4 regions of the Paenibacillus sp. J2R1T-4 genome follow, and region 1 is predicted to be linked to each of the others. Evidence: riboswitches for the same ligand, from Rfam matches in the RefSeq annotation. Region 1 holds a riboswitch; each other region holds the start of a gene.
The links. A riboswitch is a leader RNA that binds a small molecule or an ion and turns the genes downstream of it on or off. The one in region 1 is predicted to bind cyclic di-AMP.

Region 1 (3,590 bases):
CGAGTTCTTCCTCGGATAATGGCCACTTTTCTTGTCCCATACTGTAGCCGCCTCGTCGCAACGAAACATCACGACCCGTGAGAAAGACGGAATGATGGGTGTGCGAGAAGTTAATCATCACATCCGCATGCTCTAGACCGAATGCATCCTTCAACGCATTCTTGATCCCCACGATGAAGCTGCGGTCTGAGCCTAACATGTCAATCGTGATCATCAGCAAGGATTTGTCCGCCTGTAAGAGCACAGCCTTCATCATAATGGGATCGTGGACACCCTCAGACTTATGGGTCCGCGCCCCGTAACCGTGCATGAATACAGGATGATCGGGTGTAATGATTTCTTGAGCTGTGCAGAATAACATGATGATTCATCTCCTCAGTCTCTTATAGTAGGAAAAAAGAGACTATCCCTACAGTCATGTATGACTGACTAGACGTCTCTTGCGCACAATCATTTCTGTATTAAGACTGCTCTGGATGCTAACGATGCACGCCACCGGGAAATCCTTGGAGATTATGCCCGTATTTGCGTCATTTCCCCTAAGCATCCTTGGCAGATATGCTTTTCTTTATATTCCGTTACTTCATTCATTTCCCCGCAAAAAACACATTTTGGCCGAAAACGCTCAAGCAATATTTGATCACCGGCTACCAAAATTTCTACAGGATCTCCTTCATTCATTCTGTAACGCTTTCTGAGCGACTTAGGCAATACAATTCTGCCCAGTTGATCAACCTTACGGACGACGCCAGCTGGCCTCATCAAAGTTCCCCCTCCGACAAATGTAACGAAAAAACGCAGATCATGTTCGTCCTACTATATTCGCTATTTGTTCGGAAAATCCTGCTTATTTCATGCCATGGGGTCGCAATATTTGCAAGTTCGATGCCTTTTAGCTTAGTCCAAGGAATTGATTTTGCCTTAAACCTTCGAATAACACAATGGCCGCCGAATTGGATAGATTCAGAGAGCGCACGGCATCCGTCATAGGCATCCGAATACACGTATCTCGATTGGCTTGCACCAACTCGGGAGGAAGGCCCTTCGTTTCCTTGCCAAACACAAACATATCTCCGTCTTTGTATTCAAATTGTGTATACAGTCGAGCTGCCTTAGTAGTGGCATAGAAATATCTGCTAGTGCTGTACTGCGCCTGCAGTTCCTGGAATGAATCGTAATAAGCTACGTTTACAGCATGCCAGTAATCTAGCCCTGCACGTTTTAAAGTCCGGTCATCGGTATCAAATCCTAACGGTCTCACCAAATGCAGATGAGTCCCAGTCGCCGCGCAAGTTCTAGCGATGTTCCCGGTATTCGCCGGAATTTCCGGCTCCACAAGCACAATATGAAAAGCCAAATCCTTCACCTCATCGAACATTTTAACATCCACTTTACAAAGGATGCAAATTCTCCTTATATACTTGCGCCATAATGAATGTATTGTTAACCGACTATGATCGAAAAGGAGACCTAGATGATGACAAAAAAACGGATACTAGTTGTTGATGATGAACCCTCAATCTCCACTTTGATAGAATACAATTTGAAGCTTGTTGGCTATGATGTGCAATGTGTGTATGATGGTGAGGCCGTCTTTGAAGTGCTTTCTAAATTCCGTCCGGACCTGATCGTATTGGATCTGATGCTCCCCAAGCTGGATGGTATTCAAGTATGCCGTAAGCTGCGCAGCCAGGATAACCGGGTACCGATCATTATGTTAACCGCTATGCAGGATTTGTCTGACAAAATACAAGGCTTGGATAATGGCGCAGACGACTATATGACCAAACCATTCAGCCCGCAGGAGCTTATTTCCCGCATTCAAGCCATTCTTCGCAGATTGAGTACCTTGCCTTCTCTTACGGAAGATAAACTGCAAATCGGTCCAATCGAAATTGTTCCTGATCAACGTGAAGTGAATATGCACGGTAATCCTGTCGAGTTAACGCCAAAGGAATTCGAGCTGCTCGTCTTTCTCTGCAAACATCGAGGAAAAGTGCTCAGTCGTCAGCAATTGTTGCACGGGGTATGGGATTATCACTTTCTCGGGGACACCCGAATCGTAGATGTTCACATTAGTCATTTGCGCGATAAAATGGAAAAAAATGCTCGAAATCCTGAATATATCATGACTGTTCGCAACGTTGGATATAAGCTTACGGAGCCTTCTGCGAAGGAAATTATTAGTAGGTAGGAAACGTTTTCAATAGAGGTACCCATATTTTGGGCATTTATCCGATCGGATAGGTATGTTACTCTTTTGTTTATGCACGGCCGAAACTGTCCATCCAATCAGCTTGATTGCGACAGTGCGGGGGATGATTTATTGCGGACTTCTGTTCATCAAGTCCGATGGGGTGAATCGTTACTTCAAGCAACGAAGGGTTGTATCCTCAGCCCAAACCCGACAACTAACCTCGTAGGCCTATTTACAAAAGGAGCGATGTACCTTGAAATCCAAATTTGTCACCCGAACGTTAGCTACTGTAGCGTTAGGAGCCTTCTGTATTGGCGGGACAACCGTCTTTGCGGAAAATGTAATCAAGCTGCTTCCGGAAGAACTCATCTCTATTGCTCCAACCGTTAAAGAAACGGAACAGATTAACAATTGGGAGCCAATTGCCCCTGCTGTACCGATCACGTTCGATTCTCAAGCAGGTTGGGATTTGCAGCGTCCTAATCTGAGATTAGAGCTTTTGGAGCAAGCACTATTCGTAACCGCTGATGTTCCGCCAGCACAATCAGCAGAACCCGCTGCAGTCCCAGCGCCTCAGCCTACACCTGCTCCCGCAGCCACTCCAAAAGCTGCAATTGTGAACAAAGCCAAAGCTGTAACTAAGCCTGCTACAGCCTCGAAACAGGCGGCAGCGCCTCAATCAGCACCTACAGCGGATACGCAAAACAAGACCGTTCAGGATAGCAACGGGAAACCCGTTTCCTATAAAAAGGTTATTCAAGCCAAGGCATCCGCCTATTCCAGCGCAACGGAAGAGAACGGCAATTATGGCGCAGTAGATTATTTTGGCAATGCGCTTAAGCTTGGTACGATAGCAGTTGACCCATCCGTCATCCCGCTTGGCACAACGGTTCTGGTCAGAGGACATAGTTTTGACGGTCTACCGCAGACACTTATGGCAAAAGCGACAGATATTGGTGGAGCCATTAAGGGTAATCGAATTGATATCTTCATTCCTGGGTCTAGAGATTATGTCAAAGGTTTTGGCATTCAAAATGTAGAGATCTACGTTTTGAACTGACCCTTGTTCTTTATAACTGCTTAGGTATATTCAATAATTGAGGGACGGTTACGAATTCGTAGCCGTCTGCTTTTAATTTCTGGATAATCGTTGATAACGCTCCTACCGTTCCAGATAAATCCTGATTGTCTCCGCCTGCTGAATGCTGCAGAACAATTGCCCCGGATTTGACCGTGCTTAATATATTATGAGAAACTTGCTCCGCGGATAACCCTTTCCAGTCTAAGGAATCTACATTCCAGTTCACGATCATATATCGATGGTCGCCGGTCCATTTCAGCTGTTCCTCTGATATTGCTCCATATGGCGGTCGAATCAGCTTAGGGCTGTATC
Region 2 (3,590 bases), on a different contig from region 1:
ATAGCTGCTGCAATCAGCTTCATCTCGCGTGCTTCGATCTTCCTACCGAGAAATTCGGGTGTCCGACCAACCATCAATCCAGCCAGGAATACGGCTAGAATCGCATACATGAGCATATTGACTAGGCCGACGCCTTTACCCCCAAATACACAGTTAAGCATCATTAATGCAAAAGGAGTGATACTGCCAAGCGGAGTCAAGGTATCATGCATATTATTGACTGTTCCTGTAGTCGCTGCAGTAGTTACCGTTGTAAATAGTGCGGACTGGGCGATGCCGAAGCGGACTTCTTTGCCTTCCATACTGCCTTGCGATGCGTCTATACCTAGCCGGTTCATAACTGGATTCCCGCTCGATTCTGCGGCATAGTTAAGTGATAAGAACCCAATGAACAGAATCATCATCGCCGAGAAAATAACCCAGCCCTGCTTGCGGTTCTTAGCGAACATTCCGAATGTATAAGGAAGCGCAGCAGCCAAACACCACATGGATAAAATCTCAATGACATTCGTAATCGGATTCGGATTCTCATAGGGATGAGCGGAGTTCGCTCCGAAGAAACCTCCCCCGTTCGTACCCAAATGTTTGATCGATTCGAGTGACGCTACCGGCCCTATAGCAATTTGTTGCACCGCGCCTTCCAGAGTCGTTGCTGACAAGGTAGGTTTCAACGTTTGCGGGACTTGCAGGGCAACTAAAGCAATTGTCACGACAAAAGCCAGCGGAAGAAACACCCTTGTATGAGCCTTCACGAAATCCTCGAAGAAATTCCCTATTGTATGTCCCTTGTTGGTGATTCCTCTAATAAAAGCGATCGCAACACACAAGCCTGTAGCAGCAGAAGTAAACATCATCATCGTTATGACCGCGATCTGCGAGAAATAAGACAAGCCCGTTTCCCCGCTATAATGCTGAAGATTCGTGTTGGTCATAAAGCTGATCACCGTATTGAACGTAAGCGAGTTTCCCATACCGGCAATTCCATTCGGATTGAGAGGCAGGTTCCCTTGCAGCCTGAGAATAAGATAACTAACCACCATCAAAACAATGTTCATGCCTATGAAACTAATTGCGTATGTCTTCCATGTCATGCCCTTACGTTCTCTGAGTCCAATGATTGAATAGATCGGTCTCTCCAACCAGTTGAACCAGCGGTCCGTTCGGTTCGTCTCATTCGAGAACACATGGAACAGATAAGATCCGAGCGGCTTAACAAGCAGAACAAGCAACACAATGACAATACCCATTTGTATAATCCCCATCGCTAACAAAACTCCTCCCAAGGGACGCTATTACTCAGCGACTCCTTCATTTCCTTCATGCCCTACAGCGTTTCTGTCAGAAATGAAACCTCATTACTATGCGTATGAATGACATAAGTTGCTCCTAGCCCTTTGTATATAAGCCGAGGACGACTCTCCAGTGTAATCACATAGATTGGCTTCGCAGTCCATGTCCGACATATCTGGATATACCGACAGCACAAGGTTTGGCTTGTTTCGAAGAGGAACACTTTCCCGACAGGAAAATCAGGAAGACTCCAGGTCGATTGGTCAATTGTGTCCAGCAATATCCAATCTTTTGCCCCAATTTCCTTATATTTATCCCTTTCGGCTTTATTGTTGACCAATAGAGCAAATGGAAGCTTCATTCGCATTACTTCACGTACAAATACTTCTCCCGCTTTGTTCGGTGCAGAAATGAGTATTCTTTCCGTCTGTGATCCCATTCTTAGTTTCCTCCTGTACACTTTTAAGGCAACAAAAAAGAAGCCTGCGGAAGAGGTGAACTCTTCTCGCGGCTTCATTCATGCACAGCCAAACAGACCGTGCCTTGCCACGACAATCGTTTCCTCTCTCAATACGCTTACGAGGTTAGCTGTCGGATTCGGGCTTGAGAGTTGCCCTACTCATCTAGGAAGCGAACCTATCACTAAAGGCTGCTTTCATGCTTGAGATTCACCCCTGGGAGCACGTTCACTCTGCACGATCTTGCTGCGATACGAGCTCAGGCTACCTGTTGGTTCCCCCGTTCCTTTTCCATTCAAGGACTCAGCGATTCATTCATTTCACTTCATTTACTTCAATTAACTTCACACCAAAAAACCACAGAGGCGTAAGCCCCGTGGTCGCATTAGCCGATCACAAGCTTCATCATCCTCTCTACATCTGCTTACGAGGTTAGCTGTCGGATTCGGACGGTGAGAGTCGCCCTACTCGAGTTACAGGATTCATGGTTCCTTGTCCCTCGAGATTCACCCCATGCCATGCCTATAACGGCTCTCACACCGTCCAGACATCGCTTATATTGGTTCCCCCGTATTCCTGACGTGCAGGAATTTCAGCGATTCACAATAAAACTTTCGCTATGAATCATGAGACGTATCATACGCCTGAGCCGTTCCAGTGTAAAGAATAGCTGATTTTGAAAATAAACCATTCCAGACTTTTATAGGGACCATACACCCATTTATCTCCGTAATTCTCTATATAAGTCTCTATTTCTCCTGATATTATTCCTTTTATGAAATAACTAGCAATCGCAAGGAACCGCCTTATATTCAAAGCCATTCCGAATTGATTTCGCTTTCATTCCGCAAATTATCCCGAAATTGACTCTGTATCACCTTCATTGAGGTTTTACTTTGCTTATCCCTGAGCGTAAGATTCACATTAATTTACAATTTCTTGACCCTGCTTCATGTTTGTTGATTATGTTTATATGAATTCATATGACCTTAAATCGGACTAGGAGTGTGACTAAGGAATGCTTGCAGAATCTGTTGATCCCTATCTGGATCCTATCGCTAACATCCATTTTATTCATCAAACCCCTTCCATCCGCAGAATTAGCACCATGGAACTCTTTCTATTTGAATATAAAAGCTGTATGTTAAAAATAACTAGCGGCGGTGTTAATGGTTGGGGAGAATGTGTTCTGCCTGAGGGCAGCAGCCCGATTAATCTCGTTCGATGGGGCGGGGTATTCGTCGATCTGAAGGGGTTATGCTTGTCAGAATGCCTTCTTCATATTAGAGACAAGGAAATGAGCTGGGGCGCAGAACGGTGTCAGTTGGCTCAATCTGCTTTGTTCCATCTTGCTTGGCAGATCCAGAATCCGGAATACAGCGCCATTCAAGAGACGGATCGTTCTCCCTTATCACGCCATTATTTGATCGAGCAATCCCAGTCCTATTATTCATTCTGATGGGACACAATGTAGATATAGCCTATTTATAGGAAGTGAACAATCTCGCGATGGACCCATTCAAGCGGAAAACGCCAGAAGAAATTCTACATTCCATCTCCAAGCTGCATCAGGGAAAATTGAAAATTATTATCGGCGCAGTCAGCGGTTCTGGCAAAACTTATCATATGCTGCGCGAAGGTCAGCAATTGAAGCGGGAGGGCATTGATGTCGTGATCTGTGCGGTGTCTACTTCACGGCGGCCGGAAACAGTTGAACAACTGGCTGATCTGGAGAGAGTTCCTAGCATACGTTGGATGGACGGAGACATCGAACGGAAGGATCTCAACCTGGACGAGCTGCTTGTGCGCAACCCCGAAGCCGTTCTCGTAGATAGTCTCGCT
Region 3 (3,590 bases), on a different contig from region 1:
GTTATTGTAAAAAAGTGTACCATTAGGTCCTGAGGAGATCAGTTAGCCAGTGCTGGTATAGGTTATTGGGGCGGAAAAACCAGTTTGTTCTTGGATAACAAGTTTTACTACTGGTTATTTGCATGGATTCTGAGGGAAATCGGTTCGCAATGCGGAAATAAGGGATAGACGGGTTGGCTATTTAGTGCCTGATTGATGAAATGACCCAAATAGACGATAGTAACATGGCTTATCATTAGGCATCGTGTCAAGCTTAGCGGCTTGGCTGAGCTGTGTAACAAATTGTATACTTTCAGGAATTAGGCTCATCTAGTGATTCACTTCAACAAAGATTGGTTAAAGATAAACAAACGGCACGAACCTGAGGAAGGTCCGCACCGCTTGTTTACTAATCCTATTAAATTAAAGCTAGATTATACGACTCTGTTAGCACCAATAAACTTGGAACCCCAGTAGTTGCTAGAAATCGAATCAATCTTTATCCCACTTGAAGAGGTGGCAGAAATAAATTGATCATTCCCTAGATAAATGCCGACATGTGTCGTTCCTTTGCCTATGTTGAAGAATACAAGATCGCCAGGTGCCAAACCTACGGTTCGTGTGCCAGCAGTGTCATACATGCTTTTCGATGTACGCGGTAGATCTATTCCGTACTGATCGAATACATAGTTCACAAATCCAGAGCAGTCGAAGCCATTGGTAGTAGTACCGCCCCACATGTATCGAATCCCTATGTAATACTTCGACGTGTCGGATACCATATCGGCCAGTGTCTTCTTGGCCGGCACATACCAGGCTGGTGCATGATATTGTCCGTCCTGACAGATGATTGCTACACCATTAGCGTCGTCCCACTGTAACATATAACCGAAGCTTTCTGAGATAAACCGGAGAGGAACATAGGTCATCCCATTGGCTAACACTGGAGGAACATCCGTCTTAATGGATTTTCCGTTGACATTTGCTTCTGTTGAACCTGTCTTGATCGAAATCACCTTGTTACCGTCACTGAGCTTCAGACTAATGCTTGAATTACTCATGGCCCAATCCACTTTGTAGCCCATCTTCTCCGCTATATTGCGAATTGGAACAAGCAAAGTGCCGGATGTGTCGATAAATGGCTGTGCTTCTGGAAATGCGACAATAGAATCATTCACCTGAACCTTAACTCCGTATTCCGCCGGATATGCTTTGGCTTCGGACGGTGCAGTCAAAGAAAGCGCGGCTGCAATACCTCCAATCGCACATGACCAAAAAACCGTTTTGACAAAACGCTTCAAATCTTTTCCCTCCTGTTGCCTCCGAGGTTAGTTGTCGGATTCGGGAAGAGAGTTTCCCTAGCCGGTTCCCCCTTGCGGGCTTACCAAGCATTCACCCCACTTGCGATCCCCCAACCATCCATAAATCAGATGATTCAGTTAGCGCATGGAAAGAAACATCGCACCAGACTTCAATCCAGCATTCGTGCTTCTTTCATAGTCCCCCGTACAAGTCGTTCGGCACGACCCGATTCGGCATTCTTTTGTTTTTACATATTTGTTAGGCTATCATAGGATACATTTGGATTCAACCGCCAATAATTAGAAAATGGTGACCAAAACCGTAATTTCGGGCTATTCAAACGTAAATGTTCCAAATCGTTGCGGAATATGGAACCGTAAACGTCTCGTTGGCGACCAAGCGCTGTATTCGTCCAGCTCAGGATCGTTGCTCGAATTGCGGTCTATGCGATACAAATTGGTTCTCCACTCATCTCCAGCTTCAATGGACCTCCCATTCAACAGATCAGCTGCTGGAATAGCAATTTCATACTCTACACGCCGATTAGCCAAATCCACATTCACCCACAAAGTCAGCTCAGAGCTGTCCCATGAGGTGTCGACATTCAGAGTATTCCCTGTTGGATCATTCAGGTCATTCACAATGGTTGCGTCGAACATCACACTGGCCGGACTGAATTCAAATTCAAAGTATCTGGACAGATCCCCGTCTACTGACATGAATACCTCGACTACATCTTCATCATAAATAGGATCATCCCGCTGTGTCATAGTGCTCACAATACTGTCATCCTCACACACAAAACGATAATAGACGCCCCAATTGTTCCACGCGGCCCGGACAGCAGTAGCCAACTTGGGCTTGTCCCCTGTAACCACTTCACGCAGCTCCACTTCTGTCGCGGTTTCCCACATAGTAGGAGTCAGCGGTAAAGCCAGTTTGCCTTGCAAGGGCAGCTTACGGCACACATACTTGAATTCACTCATACGGATATCTCCTTTATGTATGTATTCTTTGCTAAAAAAAGCTTATCACGGATCGTTCTGGAATGGCAATCGGGGGCCGATATCATTTTGAGCGGCGTGCAGCGAGCTCTAAAGCGGATTTTCCGCTTTAGAGCAAGGCCGGGTGCCGCTGCTGCGGGCTGCAAAGCGGATTTTCCGCTTTAGAGCAAGGCCGGGCGCCGCTGCTGCGGGCTGCAAAGCGGATTTCCCGCTTTAGAGCGAGGCCGGGCGCCGCTGCTGCGGGTTGCAAAGCGGATTTTCCGCTTTAGAGCAAGGCCGGGTGCCGCTGCTGCGGGCTGCAAAGCGGATTTTCCGCTTTAGAGCAAGCCAGGCGCCGCTGCTGCGGGTTGCAAAGCGGATTTTCCGCTTTAGAGCGAGGCCGGGCGCCGCTGCGCACACATAAAGAAACATCCCGAATCCTTTTATGAAGGATCGGGATGTTTCCACTACAATCACTATGCTTTTACCGTTTCAACCTGCACGGTCCAACCGAATGAATCCTCGACGGAACCGTTCTGAATGCCGGTAATCGTATCGTATACACGCTGTGCAACAGGCCCGATCTCACCTTTGTTGATGATGATCTTCTTATCTTCCCAGTTCAGCTCGCCGACAGGTGAGATGACCGCAGCCGTGCCTGTACCGAACGCTTCTTCCAATGTTCCATTCTGAGAAGCTTCGTACAGCTCTTGGATGGATAGCTTCCGCTCTACGACTGGAATATTCCAGGTCTGCAGCAGTTCAATAACGGACGCACGCGTGACACCCTGCAGAATGCTGCCATTCAACTCAGGTGTAACCACCACGCCGTTGATTTTGAAAAATACGTTCATACTGCCGACTTCTTCAATATACTTCTTCTCCACGCCATCCAGCCACAAAACTTGAGCGTAACCGCCCTCTTTGGCCTCTTCTTGCGCTTTGATACTCGAAGCGTAATTACCCGCTGTCTTGGCATTCCCTGTTCCACCGCGAACGGCGCGAACATAATTGCTCTCTACATTGATCTTGACTGGTTTAATGCCCTCTGAGTAATACGCCCCTACAGGAGACAGAATCACCATCAGCATATAACGGTATGAAGCGCGTACACCTAGACAAGGTTCTGAGGCAAAAATAAACGGACGGATGTACAAGGAAGTCCCAGGCAGAGTTGGCACCCAATCCTTCTCCAAATGAACCAATTCTTTAATGGCGTGAATAATGAAATCACCATCAATCGGCGGGATACTTAACCGTTCATTGGACCGATTCAGCCTCTCCATATTCTGATCAGGACGGAATAATAAAATCTGGTTGTCGTGT
Region 4 (3,590 bases), on a different contig from region 1:
ACGGTATCAGGATACAAAGCCGTTATTTCTAGCGGAGACTTCTCTTATCTTGGCCAAAACGCACTTATCCTAGGTGCTTTTACAGTAGGAGCAAGCCTATTGACTTTAACGTACTTTATTGTGAATTTCCGCAAAAAGGATCATTCTGAACAGAACGATCCAACACCAGCAGTAACAATCTAATAACTCCGACAAAAGGCAGCCATTTCTCTGTTACGAGGAAGGTTGCCTTTGTTGATATTGACACAGCCCATGATACAAAAGTACAATCACTACGTATGCAACCCATTCCTTGGGAATCTTTCAAATAGAGAGGATGTTTGTTAGAAATGAAATTAACTAATAAAATAGGTGTTATCGTAGATAGCTTTGGTATAGGAGTTAGAGCCGGGCTGTTGAAAGCGAAAGAAGTAGGAGCAGAAGGTGTACAGATCTATGCGGTAAGCGGAGAGATGGACCCAGCAAACTTATCACCCGCTCAGCGTCGTGAATTGAAATCCTACATAGACTCCCTTGGTCTTGAAATCTCTGCTTTATGCGGTGACTTAGGTGGACATGGCTTCCAAGATGTCGGAGCAAATCCTGCGAAGATTGAGAAATCCAAGCGTATACTGGATCTGGCCAAGGAGTTAGGAACGAATATTGTTACTACACATATCGGGATTGTGCCGGATGATAAGAATGGCGCCACATACGCAGCTATGCAGCAATCCTGCGAAGAGCTTAGCCAATATGCCAGCAGCATGGGCGGATTTTTTGCAATCGAGACAGGTCCTGAGACGGCTGATCATCTTAAAGGATTCCTCGATACACTTAGCAGCAAAGGCGTTTCCGTTAACTTCGACCCAGCCAACATGGTAATGGTAACAGGCGATGATCCGGTACGCGGACTTCATATATTGAAAGATTACATTGTACACACCCACGTGAAGGATGGCATCCGTTATAAAGAAGTAGATCCTCGCGAGGTGTATGGTTCTTTGGGCTATGAGCCGATGGATCATGGTAAAATTGCGAAGATGGTCAGCTCTGGAGAGATCTTCCGTGAAGTTCCCCTTGGCGAAGGTAAAGTAGATTTCAAAGCTTATTTTCAAGCAATCCAAGACATCGGCTACACAGGTTATTTGACGATCGAACGTGAAGTTGGCGATCAACCTGAAGTTGATATTCGTAAAGCCGTAGATTTCATCAAGATGTATCGATAATACCGAAAATTCCACTTTCCTGTTCAGTTGCCATAAATTGCGGCATGAATTATTGAATAGATGCATGCTACAATGAACAGGCACCAAACAAACTAGGCCGAAGCTAATAAGCACGGGGGAACCAACTTTGGGGTGAAGCCGCATCAAAGCGGCCGGGTTAACTCTTTGATCCGAATCCGACAGCTAACCTCGCAGGCCGAAAGGGAGAGTGGATCGTTTTGAAGAAAATGAACAAACAGATTCTAGCAGGAGTACTTGCACTTAGCGTAATCGGAGGCACATTCGGAGCAGGTGCAGCGTCAGCAGCGCCACTAACCGAATTGCCTAACAATAGCAACAACGTTAAGGTTTACTACAGCGTGCAACAAGGTAACTTGGCGGATTTACTGAATGGTAAATTTGACTTTTCGAAGCTGCAACAATGCTTCCCAGGCTTACAGCTGCAATTGCCAACTGGAACGCCTGAGCCGAAACCTGTAGCTCCAACGCCTGTAACACCAGCGCCAGTAACTCCAACGCCGACACCAGCACCGGTAGCTCCAACTCCGGCGCCAGTTAAGCCAACGCCTGTAACACCAACTCCTACACCGGTAAAACCTGCACCAGTTAAGCCAGCACCTGTTCAACCTACACAGCCTGACCAATCAACTGGAACAGAGAGCTCCTATGCCAATCAAGTGATTTCACTTGTGAATCAAGAGCGTGCCAAAGCAGGACTGAAGCCAGTAACCAGTGATGCTGAATTGACTCGGATGGCGTTAGACAAAGCCAAAGATATGTACAACAATAACTATTTTGATCATACTTCACCAACTTTTGGTTCACCGTTTGATATGATGAAATCTTATAATATCTCTTACCGTTATGCTGGTGAGAACATTGCTAAAGGTCAACGCAACCCTCAAGAAGTAATGACAGCCTGGATGAACAGCCCCGGACATCGTCAAAATATTTTGAGCCCGAACTTCACGAAGATCGGTGTTGCTTACTACAACGGCGAATGGGTACAAGAATTTACAGGATAGGATAATCCATTTTAGTTAGAACCGCTGACTTTTGTCTGCGGTTTTTTTTTATAGAATTTATTAGTTTTTGGGATTAATGAAACGTTGAACAGAAAAGAGCAGGAAGATGGAGCGGAAAAGCGTTAGCGGTCGCCTTTGCACTTGAATTCTCACCACTTAAAATAATTCATCAGAATTCAAATGCAACAGCGATTGGAGCCCATCTTCCTGCTCTCCTACGCGCAAAACTGAATTCAGCCGCAAAGGAGCACTATAATTGTCAACAAAAAACACCGCCTATCCATTCGGATAAGCGGTGTTCCTTTAACTTTCCATTATACAATCGCATTCTCGCCCGTTAATTGAAATACTTGTTGGGCACAATATTCGATAATGTCGCTGCGGCGAACGATACCGATAAAGCGGTCCATGTCATCAACAACAGGAACGAAATTCTGCAGCTTGGCTTTGGAGATCAAATCACTCATGTTCGCATTAATGTGAACCGGCATATTATGGACTCGCATTGGAATTTCAGATAGTTGTACACGATGAGCGTTGTCGAATGACACGTCTTCGTTATTCTTTAGGAACCAAAGTAAATCTCCTTCAGTAATCGTGCCTACATACTTGCCTTCTTCACTAAGAATGGGAACGGCTGTGTAACGGTGATATTCCATCCGCTCCAAAGCCTGACGAAGTGTTGATTGAGTAGTTAAACAAATCACTTCAAGTTTGGGGACTAGAAAAAAAGCAATATTCATGTAACAATCTCCTTCTCCATGATTCTTTCTCTATATGACAAACTCCATATCCATAAAGACCACACATCTCTTACCCATTATACCGTGTTTTGAAGCATTGCGTTAATTTTTTATATGGAAAATCAGTGAATATGGAACAATATGGATCTGAAAACAACACATTGCATCAACAACACAAGGGAACAATACAAATGAGGTGAATATTATGTCGCGAAGACGAAACCGTTCGAATCGACTGGATGCTTTCAAAGTTGAGGTTATGAAAGAGCAAGGATATGCGGTTGATCCTAATCATCCTGATCAGGTTAAATATGAGGTAGCCAAGTCACTTGGTGTACCGCTTACCCAGGGTGATAACGGTCATCTTACAACAGAATCTGTTGGGAAAGTCGGAGGGCAAATTGGCGGTGCTATGGTCAGAGAAATGGTGCGCATGGCGCAAGAACAGTTAGCCAAAAACCCAAAGCAGAAGTAAGCATCTCGCAGCTTTGAGCGTTTCTATCAAGAAACGCTCAAAGCAGTTGGATGGCGAAAGTGTTATATTTTGGCCGATCTCATAGCTAAAATGTCATACATCCCCTCTTAAAATATACTAAGATGAAGTTGTAAATGGCAGC

Region 2: another riboswitch for cyclic di-AMP. It lies ahead of AC58QD_RS23840 (hypothetical protein); the one in region 1 lies ahead of AC58QD_RS22745 (3D domain-containing protein).
Region 3: another riboswitch for cyclic di-AMP. It lies ahead of AC58QD_RS29905 (C40 family peptidase); the one in region 1 lies ahead of AC58QD_RS22745 (3D domain-containing protein).
Region 4: another riboswitch for cyclic di-AMP. It lies ahead of AC58QD_RS05845 (CAP domain-containing protein); the one in region 1 lies ahead of AC58QD_RS22745 (3D domain-containing protein).

What each region holds. Positions count from the first base shown of each region.
Region 1 is NZ_JCAUBA010000015.1:97,583-101,172, forward strand. Features, by position in the region: gene AC58QD_RS22725 (neutral/alkaline non-lysosomal ceramidase N-terminal domain-containing protein) at 1-361, opposite strand, end outside; gene AC58QD_RS22730 (AbrB/MazE/SpoVT family DNA-binding domain-containing protein) at 514-762, opposite strand; gene trmL (tRNA (uridine(34)/cytosine(34)/5-carboxymethylaminomethyluridine(34)-2'-O)-methyltransferase TrmL) at 893-1,357, opposite strand; gene AC58QD_RS22740 (response regulator) at 1,478-2,194, shown strand; cyclic di-AMP (ydaO/yuaA leader) riboswitch at 2,263-2,443, shown strand; gene AC58QD_RS22745 (3D domain-containing protein) at 2,451-3,257, shown strand; gene AC58QD_RS22750 (polysaccharide deacetylase family protein) at 3,268-3,590, opposite strand, start outside.
Region 2 is NZ_JCAUBA010000017.1:29,277-32,866, reverse strand. Features, by position in the region: gene kdpA (potassium-transporting ATPase subunit KdpA) at 1-1,262, opposite strand, end outside; gene AC58QD_RS23840 (hypothetical protein) at 1,325-1,729, opposite strand; cyclic di-AMP (ydaO/yuaA leader) riboswitch at 1,848-2,067, opposite strand; cyclic di-AMP (ydaO/yuaA leader) riboswitch at 2,154-2,356, opposite strand; gene AC58QD_RS23835 (hypothetical protein) at 2,767-3,207, shown strand; gene AC58QD_RS23830 (histidine kinase) at 3,258-3,590, shown strand, end outside.
Region 3 is NZ_JCAUBA010000028.1:53,115-56,704, reverse strand. Features, by position in the region: gene AC58QD_RS29905 (C40 family peptidase) at 414-1,280, opposite strand; cyclic di-AMP (ydaO/yuaA leader) riboswitch at 1,281-1,430, opposite strand; gene AC58QD_RS29900 (carbohydrate-binding family 9-like protein) at 1,614-2,267, opposite strand; gene AC58QD_RS29895 (branched-chain amino acid aminotransferase) at 2,741-3,590, opposite strand, start outside.
Region 4 is NZ_JCAUBA010000002.1:480,465-484,054, forward strand. Features, by position in the region: gene AC58QD_RS05835 (YhgE/Pip family protein) at 1-183, shown strand, start outside; gene AC58QD_RS05840 (sugar phosphate isomerase/epimerase family protein) at 330-1,205, shown strand; cyclic di-AMP (ydaO/yuaA leader) riboswitch at 1,291-1,417, shown strand; gene AC58QD_RS05845 (CAP domain-containing protein) at 1,424-2,230, shown strand; gene AC58QD_RS05850 (CBS domain-containing protein) at 2,545-2,973, opposite strand; gene AC58QD_RS05855 (alpha/beta-type small acid-soluble spore protein) at 3,179-3,448, shown strand.